One region of the Pantoea sp. LS15 genome, then DNA from elsewhere that is predicted to be linked to it. Evidence: predicted binding sites of a transcription regulator. Region 1 holds the regulator's gene; the other holds the start of a gene.
What was found. Region 1 encodes sigma-54, which starts transcription at its own class of promoters, with help from an activator protein. Its sites were predicted from a motif close to GTTGGCACANNTTTCGCTNT; they were not measured.
Positions count from the first base shown of each region.

Region 2: the regulator sigma-54 is predicted to act here: its motif matches at 4,823-4,842, upstream of HED65_RS21205 (amino acid ABC transporter substrate-binding protein).

Region 1 covers NZ_JAAVXA010000007.1:158,249-166,369, forward strand. Annotated here, with positions in the region: gene mlaE (lipid asymmetry maintenance ABC transporter permease subunit MlaE) at 1-52, opposite strand, end outside; gene mlaF (phospholipid ABC transporter ATP-binding protein MlaF) at 60-872, opposite strand; gene HED65_RS12760 (calcium/sodium antiporter) at 1,100-2,077, shown strand; gene kdsD (arabinose-5-phosphate isomerase KdsD) at 2,091-3,077, shown strand; gene kdsC (3-deoxy-manno-octulosonate-8-phosphatase KdsC) at 3,092-3,658, shown strand; gene lptC (LPS export ABC transporter periplasmic protein LptC) at 3,655-4,230, shown strand; gene lptA (lipopolysaccharide ABC transporter substrate-binding protein LptA) at 4,199-4,753, shown strand; gene lptB (LPS export ABC transporter ATP-binding protein) at 4,760-5,485, shown strand; gene rpoN (RNA polymerase factor sigma-54) at 5,533-6,966, shown strand; gene hpf (ribosome hibernation promoting factor) at 6,989-7,276, shown strand; gene ptsN (PTS IIA-like nitrogen regulatory protein PtsN) at 7,359-7,850, shown strand; gene rapZ (RNase adapter RapZ) at 7,896-8,121, shown strand, end outside.
Region 2 covers NZ_JAAVXA010000021.1:1,422-9,542, reverse strand. Annotated here, with positions in the region: gene miaB (tRNA (N6-isopentenyl adenosine(37)-C2)-methylthiotransferase MiaB) at 1-554, shown strand, start outside; gene HED65_RS21225 (PhoH family protein) at 708-1,754, shown strand; gene ybeY (rRNA maturation RNase YbeY) at 1,751-2,218, shown strand; gene corC (CNNM family magnesium/cobalt transport protein CorC) at 2,308-3,186, shown strand; gene lnt (apolipoprotein N-acyltransferase) at 3,192-4,730, shown strand; gene HED65_RS21205 (amino acid ABC transporter substrate-binding protein) at 5,115-6,020, shown strand; gene gltJ (glutamate/aspartate ABC transporter permease GltJ) at 6,176-6,916, shown strand; gene gltK (glutamate/aspartate ABC transporter permease GltK) at 6,916-7,590, shown strand; gene HED65_RS21190 (amino acid ABC transporter ATP-binding protein) at 7,590-8,121, shown strand, end outside.

The sequences.
Region 1 (8,121 bases):
TGATGGTTTTTATGCCACGGTGTCCGAGAGCGGCCAACGCATTTAACAGCATGAATGGCTTAACTCCCTATTCCCAGTAAATCGTCACGATAGTCGCCCGCCGGGTAGCGGAACGGCACAGGGCCATCTGCAATACCGTCCAGGAACTGCCGCACGCGCGGATCGCAATTTTCCTGCAACGCCTGAGCGCTACCGTGTGCGACGATCTTTTTGTCCGCCACAATATAGGCGTAATCGGCAATGCTCAATACTTCCGGTACATCGTGAGAAACCACAATGCAGGTGACGCCGAGTGCGCTGTTCAGCTCAGAGATGAGCTTCACCAGCACACCCATCGTGATAGGATCCTGTCCGACAAACGGTTCGTCGAACATGATTAAATCAGGTTCTAGTGCAATGGCTCGAGCCAGTGCAGCGCGTCGCGCCATCCCGCCGGACAGTTCCGAAGGCATCAGTTTTGCAGCCCCTCGCAGACCGACGGCTTCGAGCTTCATCATCACCGTGCTTTTCAGCAGTTCAGGCGGCAGGCTGGTATGCTCGCGTAGCGGATAAGCCACATTATCAAAGACGTTCATGTCGGTGAACAGAGCCCCCGACTGAAAGAGCATGCTCATGCGTTTGCGGACAGTATACAAGCGTGAGCGCGACATCTCCGGGATGTTTTCGCCATCAAAGAGGATTTCACCGCTATCCGGTGGGATCTGCCCACCAATAAGACGCAGCAGGGTCGTTTTACCGATCCCGGACGGCCCCATGATGGCAGTGATCTTGCCACGCGGTACGGTCAACGAAATATCATCAAATATCAATCTGTTGGCGCGAGAAAAACTCACACCGCGAACATCGACTAAATTCGCCATCGTTTGGCTCATTTATGGTTCCTTTCTTACCCTGCTCACGTTAAGTCATGCAGCCTGAATCAACCCCAAACTCAGCATTTTTACAGAATAATAGCCGTTGAGGTTAGCGAAAGCTGGCATTTGTTTTACTTTTCCGGCGCATAAAGTCAAAATTAGGAATTCGTTACGCCTCAGACTGTATGCAGTCCAGCCATTCCCGCGCGATGGACCGACGAGTATACCTGAAGAAAGGACTTTTGATGCTTTTAGCAACAGCACTGTTAATAATTGGTTTACTTTTGGTGGTCTACAGTGCTGACCGTTTAGTGTTTGCTGCATCTATCCTGTGTCGCCTGACCGGCGTACCGCCTGTTGTCATCGGGATGACCGTTGTCAGTGTTGGAACCTCACTTCCTGAAATCATCGTCTCTGTTTCGGCATCGCTGCATGGTCAGGTAGACCTGGCTATTGGCACCGCGATTGGCTCAAACATCGTCAATATATTACTGATTTTAGGCCTGGCGGCACTACTCCACCCATTTCGCGTGCATTCCGATGTTCTGCGCCGTGAATTGCCGCTAATGTTAATCGTAAGCCTGCTGGCAGGGTGCGTATTTTATGATGGCGTACTGAGCTACAGCGACGGTATTTTCTTGCTGGCGCTGGCCGTCATCTGGCTGCTTTATAGTGTTAAAATCGCCCGCCAGGCTGAAAAGCTGGGTCAGGATAGCCTGACGCGGGAGCAAGTCGCCGAACTCCCACGGGAAGGCACGCTGCCTGTAGCACTGCTCTGGCTTGGCGTCGCGCTGATCATCATGCCGATGGCAACTCGCATGGTCGTCGATAACGCGACGGTACTGGCGAACTATTTTGCCATCAGCGAACTGACCATTGGCCTGACGGTCATTGCCATCGGCACCAGTCTGCCGGAGCTGGCTACAGCCATTGCGGGAGCACGTAAAGGTGAAGATGATATTGCTATTGGCAATATCATCGGTTCCAACATTTTTAATATCGCGATTGTGATGGGTCTGCCGGCCCTCATAACGCCCGGGCCATTTAACCCCCTGGCGTTCTCACGCGATTACGGTGTGATGTTGCTGGTCAGCGTGATATTTGCCCTGCTCTGCTGGCGGCGGCAACGCCAGATCGGCAAAGGCGCAGGCGCGCTGTTGACGAGTGGATTTATCGTATGGATGGCGATGCTGTACTGGCTCTCGCCTCTTCTCTCTGGGTAAACGGAAACGCATTATGTCGCAAATAGAATTGCAGCCGGGTTTTGACTTTCAGAAAGCAGGCAAAGACGTTCTGGAGATTGAACGTGAAGGTCTGGCGCAGTTAGATCAGTACATTAATCAGGATTTTAGTCTGGCATGTGAGAAGATATTCTACTGTGCCGGCAAAGTCGTGGTAATGGGGATGGGCAAGTCCGGTCATATTGGCCGCAAAATGGCAGCGACGTTTGCCAGCACCGGAACCTCTTCTTTCTTTGTACACCCGGGGGAAGCCGCACACGGCGACCTGGGGATGGTCACGCCGCAAGATATCGTCATCGCACTGTCAAACTCCGGTGAATCCAATGAGATCCTGGCGCTGATCCCGGTACTGAAGCGACTGCAGGTTCCCCTCATTTGCATGACCAGTCGCCCGGAAAGCAGCATGGCGCGGGCGGCCGATATTCACCTGTGCGTTAAGGTTCCCAAAGAAGCCTGTCCGCTTGGCCTGGCACCAACCTCCAGCACCACCGCTGCACTGGTCATGGGTGATGCGCTTGCCGTGGCCCTGCTGGAAGCCCGCGGTTTCACGCCTGAAGATTTCGCACTTTCTCATCCTGGCGGTGCGCTTGGGCGCAAGCTGCTCCTGCGGGTTAACGATATTATGCACACCGGGGATGAAATTCCCCACGTCAGTAAAGCGGCCTCCCTGCGCGATGCGCTGCTGGAAATCACCCGCAAGAACCTGGGTATGACGGTCGTGTGCGACGACCTGATGAAAATTCAGGGGATCTTCACCGATGGGGACCTGCGTCGCGTGTTTGATATGGGTGTCGATGTCCGCACGCTTGGCATTGCCGATGTGATGACACCTGGCGGCATCCGTGTTCGCCCGGGTACGCTGGCAGTGGATGTGCTGAACCTGATGCAGTCCCGTCATATCACCTCCGTTATGGTTGCCGATGGCGACCAGTTGCTGGGTGTGGTACATATGCATGATCTGCTGCGCGCAGGCGTAGTGTAATGAAGGATAAGACAATGAGTAATGCGGGTGCATCCCTTGCAACCTGTTATGGTCCGGTCAGTACCCATATGATGGCGAAGGCAGAAAATATTCGTCTGCTCATCCTGGATGTAGATGGTGTCCTCTCCGATGGCCTGATTTACATGGGCAATAATGGTGAAGAGCTGAAAGCGTTTAACGTTCGCGACGGTTACGGTATCCGCTGTGCCCTTACCTCGGGGATCGAGGTTGCCATCATCACCGGGCGAAAAGCTAAACTGGTAGAAGATCGCTGTGAAACGTTGGGCATTACCCATCTGTATCAGGGGCAATCCGATAAGATGGCGGCTTTCAACGATTTACTGGGTAAACTGGCTATCGCACCAGAAAACGTGGCTTATGTCGGGGATGACCTGATTGACTGGCCAGTAATGGCTGAGGTCGGCCTGAGTATCGCTGTTGCCGATGCGCATCCGCTGTTGCTCCCACGCGCTGACTACGTTACCCACATCAATGGCGGTCGTGGTGCCGTACGTGAAGTCTGCGATCTGCTTCTGCTGGCGCAAGGCAAGCTTGATGAGGCCAAAGGGCAATCAATATGAGTAAAACCAGACGTTGGGTTATCATTCTGCTTTCGCTTGTCGCACTGGTATTGATTGGCGTCAACCTTGCCGATCGCGATGATACGCAAACGGAAGTGATCAATAATAACGATCCAACCTATAAAAGCGATCACAGCGATACCGTGGTCTATAGCCCGGAAGGGGCGTTGAACTATCGCCTGATTGCCCAGCATGTTGAATATTTTTCAGATGACGGTATTTCGTGGTTTACCCAGCCTGTCATGACGACGTTTGATAAGGACAAAGTCCCGACGTGGTCAATCAAGTCAGACCGGGCAAAACTGACAAATGACCGTATGCTTTATCTATATGGCCACGTTGAAGTCAACGCTCTGACGCCTGACTCGCAACTGCGAAAAATTACGACGGATAATGCCCAGATCAACCTGGTGACCCAGGATGTGACGTCGCAGGATCTGGTCACACTGTATGGCACAACATTTAATTCCAGCGGTTTAAGAATGCGCGGGAACTTACGCAGCAAAAACGCCGAGCTGATTGAAAAGGTTAGAACCTCCTATGAAATTCAAAACAAACAAACTCAGCCTTAAAGTAATTATCGCCAGTGCGATGCTGGCGACCAGTCTCCCCGCGCTTGCTGTAACGGGCGATACCGACCAGCCGATCCATATCGAGTCAGACACGCAGTCTCTTGATATGCAGGGTAACGTCGTCACCTTTACGGGTAATGTCGTCATGACCCAGGGCACCATCAAAATTAATGCCGACAAAGTAGTCGTTACCCGTCCGGGTGGTGAACAGGGCAAAGAGATCATTGATGGCTACGGCAACCCGGCAACCTTCTACCAGATGCAGGACAACGGCAAGCCGGTGAAAGGTCGTGCCAGCCACATGCACTATGAACTGGCGAAGGATCTGGTCATCCTGACCGGTAACGCCTATCTGGAGCAGCTCGATAGTAATATCACCGGTGACAAGATCACCTATCTGGTGAAAGAGCAAAAAATGCAGGCCTCCAGCGAGAAAGGCAAACGCGTAACCACCGTACTGGTTCCGTCGCAGCTGCAGGACAAAGGTAAAGGCCAGGCCCCGGCACAGAAGAAGAGTAACTAATTCGTTATGGCAACATTAACTGCAAAAAATCTCGCGAAGGCCTATAAGGGCCGCCGTGTCGTAGAAGATGTCAGTCTGACCGTCAACTCCGGCGAAATTGTGGGCCTGCTTGGCCCTAACGGTGCGGGTAAAACCACCACTTTCTACATGGTCGTTGGCATTGTGCCGCGCGATGCCGGCAACATTGTTATTGACGATGAAGATATCAGTCTTCTGCCGTTGCACGCGCGCGCGCGCCGCGGAATCGGCTATCTGCCGCAGGAAGCCTCTATTTTCCGCCGTCTTAGCGTTTACGATAACCTGATGGCGGTCCTGCAAATTCGTGACGACCTGACCAGCGAACAGCGTCAGGATCGTGCCAACGAACTGATGGAAGAGTTCCACATTGAACACCTGCGCGACAGCCTCGGTCAGGCGTTGTCAGGGGGGGAACGCCGTCGCGTTGAGATTGCACGCGCGCTGGCCGCAAATCCGAAGTTTATCCTTCTGGATGAACCCTTTGCGGGTGTTGACCCAATCTCCGTTATCGACATTAAACGTATCATTGAACACCTGCGTGACAGCGGGCTTGGCGTGCTGATCACCGACCACAACGTGCGTGAAACGCTGGCCGTGTGTGAACGCGCCTATATTGTGAGCCAGGGCAATCTGATCGCCCACGGTACGCCGCAGCAGATCCTCGAAGATGATCATGTTAAGCGCGTCTATCTTGGGGAAGACTTCAGACTCTGATAGGGTAGAGGTAACGTAACGCCGAACCGGAGAAAAATGCTCTGAACATGAAGCAAGGTTTGCAATTAAGGCTCAGCCAACAACTGGCGATGACGCCGCAGCTACAGCAGGCAATTCGCCTGTTGCAACTGTCCACGTTAGAACTCCAGCAGGAGCTCCAGCAAGCGCTGGACAGCAATCCACTGCTGGAACAAACCGATCTTCATGACGAGGTAGATACCCAGCAATCGCAGGATACAGAAGCGCTCGATACCGCTGATGCACTCGAACAAAAAGAGATGCCGGACGAGCTTCCGCTGGATGCCAGCTGGGATGAAATCTACACCGCCGGAACCCCTTCCGGTACGCGTGCAGACTACCAGGACGATGAGCTACCGGTCTATCAGGGAGAAACCACCCAGTCGCTACAGGATTATCTGATGTGGCAGGTGGAACTGACTCCGTTCTCCGATACCGACCGCGCGATTGCCACGTCAATTGTCGATGCCGTTGACGACACGGGCTATTTGACCGTCACGCTGGACGATATTCTGGAAAGCATGGGCGACGAAGAGATTGAACTTGAAGAGATTGAAGCGGTTCTGAAGCGTATCCAGCGTTTCGATCCGGTCGGTGTGGCGGCAAAAGATCTGCGCGACTGCCTGCTGATCCAGCTTTCTCAGTTCAGCAAAGAGACGCCATGGCTCGATGAGGCGCGTGTCATTATCAGCGATCATCTGGATCTGTTGGCTAACCACGATTTCCGCACCCTGATGCGCGTCACACGCCTGAAAGAAGAGGTGCTGAAAGAAGCGGTTAATCTGATCCAGTCGCTCGATCCACGCCCCGGACAGTCGATCCAGACCAGCGAACCTGAGTATGTGATCCCGGATGTACTGGTCAGAAAACACAATGGCCGCTGGGTCGTTGAACTGAACTCTGACAGCATCCCTCGCCTGCAAATCAACCAGCAGTATGCCTCCATGTGCACCAGCGCACGAAACGACTCTGACAACCAATATATTCGTAGCAATCTGCAGGAAGCGCGATGGTTGATCAAAAGTCTGGAGAGCCGAAATGATACGCTGCTCCGCGTCAGCCGCTGTATTGTCGAACAGCAGCAGGCTTTCTTTGAGCAGGGTGAAGAGTATATGAAACCGATGGTACTGGCGGATATCGCCCAGGCCGTCGAGATGCATGAATCAACCATTTCCCGCGTCACCACGCAGAAGTATCTGCACAGTCCACGCGGTATTTTTGAGCTTAAGTATTTCTTCTCCAGCCATGTTAATACCGAGGGCGGCGGTGAAGCGTCGTCAACGGCAATTCGCGCACTGGTGAAGAAGTTGATCGCCGCGGAGAACCCCGCGAAGCCACTGAGTGACAGTAAGTTAACCACCATGCTGTCCGACCAGGGTATTATGGTGGCACGTCGTACTGTTGCGAAGTATCGAGAGTCTTTATCCATTCCGCCGTCCAACCAGCGTAAACAGCTGGTCTGACACAACCGATAAGGAAGACACTATGCAGCTCAACATCACTGGACAAAACGTCGAAATTACTGAGGCTTTACGCGACTTCGTGAATGCGAAATTTGCGAAACTCGAGCAGTATTTCGAAAGGATCAATCAGGTCTATATTGTGTTGAAAGTGGAGAAAGTGACTCATATCTCGGATGCAACCCTGCACGTCAACGGGGGTGAACTCCATGCCAGTGCGGAAGGGCAAGACATGTATGCGGCTATCGACGGCTTGATTGATAAGCTTGCGCGACAGCTTAATAAACATAAAGATAAACTGAAACAACACTAATTGTCCGGGCAGTTAACGGGTGCAGGACGGCCTGTTGTGAAACACAACGGGCCATTTGTACAGTTAGCGCTTAGGTGAAATTATGATGAACAACGATTCCGCTCTTCAATTGAGCAATGTCCTTAACCAGGAATGTACCCGCAGTGCAGTTCACTGCCAGAGCAAAAAACGTGCGCTGGAGATCATCAGTGAACTGGCCGCAAAACAGCTGGGCCTGCCGCCGCAGGTGGTGTTCGAAGCTATCCTGACCCGTGAAAAGATGGGCAGTACCGGCATCGGCAACGGCATCGCGATCCCGCATGGCAAACTGGAAGAAGACACCTTGCGTGCCGTCGGTGTGTTTGTGCAGCTGGAAACCCCTATCGCCTTCGATGCCATTGATAACCAGCCCGTCGATCTCCTCTTCGCGCTGCTGGTGCCTGCCGACCAGACGAAAACCCACCTGCATACGCTTTCTCTGGTCGCAAAACGCCTGGCCGATAAAACCATTTGCCGTCGGCTGCGCTCAGCCCAAAGTGATGAAGAGCTCTATCAAATTATCACTGAAGCAGAAGGCAATCAGGATGATGTATAACCAGGAGATGGCCTTCACATCTGTTGTCCTGAGGAGAAACGGAACATGGTGCTGATGATTGTCAGTGGTCGTTCAGGGTCGGGGAAATCCGTTGCTCTGCGTGCGCTGGAGGACATGGGTTTTTACTGCGTAGATAACCTGCCGGTCGTGTTGTTACCCGATCTGGCTCGCACGCTTGCGGAAAGACAAACCTCTGCCGCCGTCAGTATCGACGTTCGTAATATGCCTGAATCGCCAGAAATCTTTGAACAGGCAATGAGTAACCTGCCTG
Region 2 (8,121 bases), on a different contig from region 1:
GTAAACTGCGTGAAGCCCGTCCTGATATCCAGATTAGCTCGGACTTTATCGTTGGTTTCCCTGGCGAAACTGCCGATGACTTTGAGCGCACCATGAAGCTCATCGGCGACGTGAATTTTGACGTTAGCTACAGCTTCATCTTCTCTGCACGTCCTGGAACACCTGCGGCAGATATGGTTGACGATGTGCCGGAAGAAGAGAAAAAGCAGCGTCTGTATATTCTGCAGGAGCGTATCAACCAGCAGGCCAATGCCTGGAGCCGCCGTATGCTTGGTACTGTCCAGCGTATTCTGGTTGAAGGCACCTCACGCAAGAGCATTATGGAACTCTCCGGTCGTACCGAAAATAACCGCGTGGTGAACTTCGAAGGCACCCCGGATATGATCGGTAAATTCGTGGACGTCGAGATTGTGGAAGTGTTGACCAACTCGCTGCGTGCGAAGGTGGTACGTACCGAGGACGACATGGGTCTGCGTATAGCAGAATCTCCGGAATCCGTCATTTCCCGTACCCGTAAAGAAAACGATTCTGGCGTGGGTATCTATCAGCCTTAATGCGTTCAGGCCTGCCTTTCTGGCAGGCCTTGTAATTCCCCTCTTCGCCCCCAATATCCATCGCAATGCTTGCGCCTTTATTCTGTGGCGTGAATAATTTCGGTAATGACAGTTTATGATGCCAGCCCGACTAAACACTCAAAGAGGAACGGTTTGAATATAGACACGCGTGAAATTAGCCTTGAGCCAGCAGACAACGCTCGCCTGCTGAGCCTGTGCGGGCCGTTTGATGACAACATCAAACAACTGGAGCGACGTCTGGGTATCGAAATCAATCGTCGCGATAATCATTTCAAACTGACCGGACGCCCTATCTGCGTCAACGCCGCTGCGGATATTCTGCGTAGTCTGTATGTGGATACCTCCCCAATGCGCGGCGAAATTCAGGATATCGAACCAGAACAGATCCACCTCGCCATTAAAGAAGCGCGAGTGCTTGAGCAGAGCGCAGAAAGTGTGCCTGACTACGGCAAAGCGATTAACATCAAAACCAAACGTGGCGTGATTAAGCCGCGTACGCCAAATCAGGCGCAGTACATCGCGAATATCCTCGACCATGACATCACCTTCGGCGTAGGACCGGCCGGTACCGGTAAAACCTATCTGGCGGTCGCCGCGGCAGTAGATGCGCTGGAGCGTCAGGAGATCCGCCGTATTCTGCTGACCCGCCCTGCGGTTGAAGCAGGCGAGAAACTGGGCTTCCTGCCAGGCGATCTGAGCCAGAAAGTCGACCCGTACCTGCGTCCTTTATACGATGCGCTATTCGAAATGCTCGGGTTTGAAAAAGTTGAGAAACTTATTGAGCGTAACGTTATCGAAGTTGCTCCGCTCGCTTATATGCGCGGCCGTACACTGAACGATGCGTTTATCATTCTCGATGAAAGTCAGAACACCACCATCGAACAGATGAAGATGTTCCTGACGCGTATCGGCTTTAACTCGAAAGCGGTCATTACCGGTGACGTCACCCAGATCGACCTGCCGCGCAGCACCAAATCTGGCCTGCGTCACGCCATTGAGGTGCTGGCCGAGGTCGAAGAAATCAGCTTTAACTTCTTCCACAGCGAAGACGTCGTACGCCACCCGGTTGTCGCGCGTATTGTTAACGCCTACGAGGCCTGGGAAGAAGCCGATCAGAAGCGTAAGGCCGAACTGGCAGCAGAACGTAAGCGCGAAGCGCAGGAGCAAGAACAAAAATGAGTCAGGTGATCCTCGATTTACAGCTGGCCTGTGAAGATAACTCCGGCATGCCAGAAGAGGCGCAGTTTCAGAAATGGCTGGATGCCGTTATCCCCCAGTTTCAGGAAGAATCAGAAGTCACGATTCGCCTGGTGGATGAAGCCGAAAGCCATGAGCTTAACCTGACCTATCGTGGGAAAGATAAGCCGACTAACGTGCTCTCTTTCCCGTTCGAAGCCCCACCGGGCATTGAGATGCCGCTGCTGGGCGATCTGATCATCTGCCGCCAGGTGGTTGAGCAGGAAGCCAAAGAACAGCAAAAACCCCTTGAAGCCCACTGGGCGCATATGGTGGTACATGGCAGCCTGCATCTGCTCGGCTACGATCATATAGAAGATGACGAAGCAGAAGAGATGGAGTCCCTCGAGACAGAGATAATGCTTGCTCTGGGCTATGAGGATCCGTACATTGCCGAGAAAGAATAGTCAGTCTCCACACTGACTAACATGCCGCCACGTAAGGAAATCGCGTGGCGGTAAACGTTGAACTAACAAGAGAACCCTTAACAAACGCCATGAGCGACGACAATTCACACAGTAGCGACACGACAAACGGTAAAAAGGGATTTTTCTCCCTCATTCTGAACCAGCTTTTCCACGGCGAACCGAAAAACCGTGATGAACTGCTGGAGCTGATTCGTGATTCCGGGCAAAACGACCTTATCGATGAAGATACGCGCGAAATGCTCGAAGGGGTCATGGACATCGCCGACCAGCGTGTTCGCGATATCATGATCCCCCGTTCGCAAATGATCACCCTGAAACGTAACCAGCCCCTGGACGAGTGCCTCGATGTGATTATCGAATCCGCTCACTCACGTTTCCCGGTCATCAGCGAAGACAAAGATCACATCGAAGGGATTTTGATGGCGAAAGATCTGCTGCCGTTTATGCGCAGCGATTCTGACGCTTTCAGCATGGAAAAAGTGTTACGCCAGGCCGTGGTTGTGCCGGAAAGTAAACGTGTGGATCGGATGCTGAAAGAGTTTCGCTCTCAGCGTTACCACATGGCGATTGTTATTGATGAATTTGGCGGTGTGTCGGGTCTTGTCACGATCGAAGATATTCTTGAGCTGATCGTGGGAGAAATCGAAGATGAGTATGACGAAGAAGAAGATATCGACTTCCGTCAACTGAGCCGCCACACCTGGACTGTGCGTGCGCTGGCCTCGATTGAAGACTTTAACGACGCCTTCGGTACCCACTTCAGCGATGAAGAGGTCGATACCATTGGCGGTCTGGTGATGCAGGCCTTTGGCCACCTCCCGGCGCGCGGTGAGACCGTTGACATCGACGGTTACCAGTTCAAGGTGGCGATGGCCGACAGCCGACGTATTATACAGGTTCATGTCAGAACGCCGGATGACTCACCGGTGCCAAAACTGGAAGATTAATGTAAATGGCATTTGCCCCACTGCTTGAACGCCAGCGCGTCCGTTTGCTGCTGGCGCTGTTACTCGGAGCCAGCGGTACGCTGGCTTTTTCTCCTTACAATTTCTGGCCCGCCGCCATACTCTCCCTGATGGGGTTACAGGGGCTTACCCTGAATCGTCGTCCGGTGCAGGCCGCTGCGATTGGCTACTTCTGGGGATTGGGGCTGTTTGGCTCCGGTATCAACTGGGTCTACGTCAGCATTGCTCAGTTTGGCGGTATGCCTGGGCCGGTGAACGTTTTCCTGGTCGTCCTGCTCGCCGCCTATCTCTCGCTCTATACCGGTCTGTTCGCCGGCATTCTTTCTCGTCTGTGGCCAAAAACGACCTGGCTGCGCGTCGCCATTGCGGCGCCGGTTGTCTGGCAAATTACCGAGTTCCTGCGTGGCTGGGTATTGACCGGGTTCCCATGGCTGCAGTTCGGTTACAGCCAGATTGACGGGCCGCTGAAAGGCCTGGCACCGGTGATGGGCGTTGAGGCGATTACCTTCCTGCTGATGGTTGTCAGCGGCCTGCTGGTACTGGCGTTGGTCAAGCGCTGCTGGAAGCCGCTGGTTGTGGCACTGGTACTGTTCGCACTGCCCTTCCCGCTGCGCTATATCCAGTGGTATACCCTGGAGCCAGAACGCGCTACGCAGGTTTCCATGGTGCAGGGAGATATCCCACAGGCCATGAAGTGGGATGAAAAGCAGCTTCTGAATACGCTGAAAATCTACGCCAACGCGACCGAAGAGGTCATGGGCAAATCACAGCTGATTATCTGGCCGGAATCTGCAATCCCGGACCTGGAAATAAACCAGCAGCCATTCCTGAACATGATGAACGATCTGCTGCTCGCGCGCGGCAGCACGCTGATTACCGGTATTGTTGATGCACGCCTGAATCAGCAGAACCGTTATGACACCTATAACACCATCATTACCCTCGGCAAAGATAGCGAATACAGCTACAACTCCACTGACCGGTACAACAAGAATCACCTGGTTCCGTTTGGTGAATTTGTCCCGCTGGAGTCGATTCTGCGTCCGCTGGCACCGTTCTTTGACCTGCCGATGTCCTCTTTCAGCCGTGGTCCATACGTTCAGCCACAGCTGCATGCGCACGGTTTTGCCCTGACCACAGCCATTTGCTACGAAATTATCCTCGGCGAGCAAGTACGCGATAACTTCCGCCCGGACACGGACTTCCTTCTGACCATCTCCAATGATGCGTGGTTTGGTAAGTCGATTGGCCCATGGCAACACTTCCAGATGGCGCGGATGCGTTCCCTGGAGCTGGCGCGTCCACTGCTGCGTAGCACCAACAACGGCATCACCGCCGTAATTGGTCCACAGGGTGAAATTCAGGCCATGATCCCGCAATTTACCCGTGAAGTGCTGACCACCAAAGTCACGCCAACTACGGGCCTGACGCCGTACGCTCGTACCGGCAACTGGTCACTGTGGATCCTGACCACGCTGTTTGGTTTTGGCGCAGTGCTGATGAGTCTTCGTCAGCGTCGTAAATAACCTTACCTTCTGTTGCCGGGTGGTGCTGACGCTTACCCGGCCTACTTTTCCATACTGTAGCCACTACCCGACAATTCCCTCCAGACTCCAATTCTGGCACGCCTATTGCTTTGTTTATTCAAGTAAACGCAGTTTGGCTTAACGTGCAACCTGGTCGCACCAGCGCAGATCATCGGTAGCACCGAAACGGTGCAACGAGAGATTTTTGCCTCTGAATGGTGCGGCGCGCTTCGCAAAAATAAACAATAACGCAGCAAAATCTTTACATTAAGCCAGACTAAATGTTAACAAGCTTGCATAACACTGCACTCGCATAGCGCGAGATATAACAACATCACAATGGGTATCAATGCGTCACTGGCGCTGATAAAAAAGGAGTTGGGTATGCAATTACGTAAACTGGCCACAGCAATGCTGGTTATGGGGATGTCTGCAGGCGTGGTTCACGCTGAAGACGCTCCGGCTGCCGGAAGCACTCTCGACAAGATTGCCAAAAACGGCGTGATCGTGGTCGGCCACCGTGAATCTTCTGTTCCGTTCTCTTACTACGACAACACGCAAAAAGTCGTGGGTTATTCGCAGGATTACTCCAACGCCATCGTTGAAGCCGTGAAGAAAAAGCTGAACAAACCTGACCTGCAGGTGAAGCTGATCCCAATCACTTCACAAAACCGTATTCCACTGCTGCAAAACGGCACCTTCGATTTTGAGTGTGGCTCCACCACCAACAACCTTGAGCGTCAGAAACAGGCTGCTTTCTCTGACACCATCTTCGTGGTAGGTACCCGTCTGCTGACCAAAAAAGGCGGCGAGATTAAAGATTTTGCTGATCTGAAAGGCAAAGCGGTCGTTGTCACCTCCGGTACCACCTCAGAAGTGCTGCTGCACAAACTGAATGATGAGAAGAAAATGGATATGCGCATCATCAGCGCGAAAGACCATGGCGACTCCTTCCGTACCCTGGAAAGTGGCCGTGCTGTCGCGTTTATGATGGATGACGCCCTGCTGGCGGGCGAACGCGCGAAAGCGAAGAAACCGGACAACTGGGAAATCGTCGGCACTGCACAGTCGAAAGAAGCTTATGGCTGCATGCTGCGTAAAGACGATGCTGAGTTCAAAAAACTGATCGATGACACCATCGCCCAGGCACAAACCTCCGGCGAAGCGGAAAAATGGTTCGATAAGTGGTTCAAGAACCCAATTCCACCAAAAAACCTGAACATGAACTTTGAACTGTCTGACGACATGAAAGCGCTGTTCAAATCACCAAATGACAAGGCTCTTAACTAATTAGAACAACAGGGGCGGGATATCCTGCCCTCTCGATTGTCGGGAAGCATGGACAGACTATACGTTGAGTGGTCGTTCCCCACTCAGCGCGAAAAATAAGCTTCTCACCAATCTTCGAGGGTAGCGCTGCTACCCTTTTTTTTCTGGAGTTTATTATGTCAATAGACTGGAACTGGGGCATATTTCTGCAACAAGCCCCGTTCGGCAACACCACCTATCTTGGCTGGTTATGGAGCGGCTTTCAGGTCACTGTGGCTTTATCCATAACGGCATGGATTATCGCGTTTCTTGTCGGCTCACTGTTCGGTATTTTGCGTACCGTCCCTAACCGTTTTCTTTCAACCCTCGGCACTTTGTATGTGGAACTGTTCCGTAACGTTCCGCTGATTGTGCAGTTCTTTACCTGGTATCTGGTGATTCCGGAACTGCTGCCGGAAAATATTGGTATGTGGTTCAAGTCGGAACTGGATCCTAACGTACAGTTCTTTGTCTCCTCGATGCTCTGCCTGGGGCTGTTTACCGCTGCCCGCGTGTGCGAGCAGGTGCGAGCCGCCATTCAGTCATTGCCGCGTGGACAAAAAAATGCAGGCCTGGCGATGGGATTAACACTGCCACAAACCTACCGTTATGTGCTGCTGCCTAACGCCTACCGCGTTATCGTTCCACCGATGACCTCTGAGATGATGAACCTGGTGAAAAACTCGGCCATCGCCTCGACCATCGGCCTGGTGGATATGGCTGCGCAGGCGGGTAAGCTGCTGGATTATTCCGCTCATGCGTGGGAATCCTTCACCGCGATCACGCTCGCCTATGTTCTGATTAACGCTTTCATCATGCTGGTGATGAACCTGGTTGAACGCAAAATCCGCCTGCCGGGTAATCTGGGGGGCAAATAATGTACGAATTTGACTGGAGTTCCATTGTTCCATCCATGCCATATCTGCTTGATGGCCTGGTGATTACCTTAAAAATCACCGTTATCGCCATCATCATCGGTATTGTCTGGGGTACCCTGCTGGCGGTCATGCGCTTGTCGAGCTTTAAGCCGCTCGCCTGGTTCGCAACGGCCTACGTTAACGTTTTCCGCTCCATCCCACTGGTGATGGTTCTGCTGTGGTTTTACCTGATTGTTCCTGGCTTCCTGCAAAACGTACTGGGACTGTCACCGAAAACCGATATCCGCCTGATCTCCGCGATGGTGGCGTTCTCCATGTTTGAGGCTGCTTACTATTCAGAGATTATCCGTGCGGGTATCCAGAGTATTTCTCGTGGGCAATCCAGTGCCGCACTGGCACTGGGGATGACACACTGGCAGTCCATGCAGCTCATCATTCTGCCGCAGGCGTTTCGCGCCATGGTTCCGCTCCTGCTGACTCAGGGCATCGTACTGTTCCAGGATACCTCTCTGGTATATGTACTCAGCCTGGCAGACTTCTTCCGTACCGCCTCCACCATCGGTGAGCGTGATGGTACGCAGGTAGAAATGGTGCTCTTCGCGGGTGCGGTCTATTTTGTGATTAGTTTAAGTGCGTCGCTGTTGGTCAGTTGGCTGAAGAAAAGGACGGTATAATGATTTCCCTGAAAAATGTTTCTAAATGGTATGGGCACTTTCAGGTGCTGACCGACTGCTCCACCGAAGTGAAAAAAGGCGACGTGGTGGTAGTGTGCGGACCGTCAGGTTCCGGTAAATCCACGCTGATCAAAACCGTCAACGGACTGGAGCCGGTGCAGCAGGGTGAGATCGTCGTCAATGGCACTAAAGTCAATGACAAAAAAACCAATCTCGCCCAGCTTCGCTCTCACGTTGGCATGGTGTTCCAGCATTTTGAGCTGTTCCCTCACCTCTCCATTATTGAGAACCTGACACTGGCGCAGGTAAAAGTGCTTAAGCGCGATAAAAAAGCGTCGCGCGAGAAAGGGCTGAAACTCCTGGAACGCGTTGGGCTCTCTGCGCATGCCGATAAATTCCCGGCACAACTTTCGGGTGGCCAACAGCAGCGTGTGGCGATCGCCCGCGCGCTGTGCATGGATCCGGTGGCAATGCTGTTTGATGAGCCAACATCGGCGCTCGATCCAGAGATGATCAACGAAGTGCTGGACG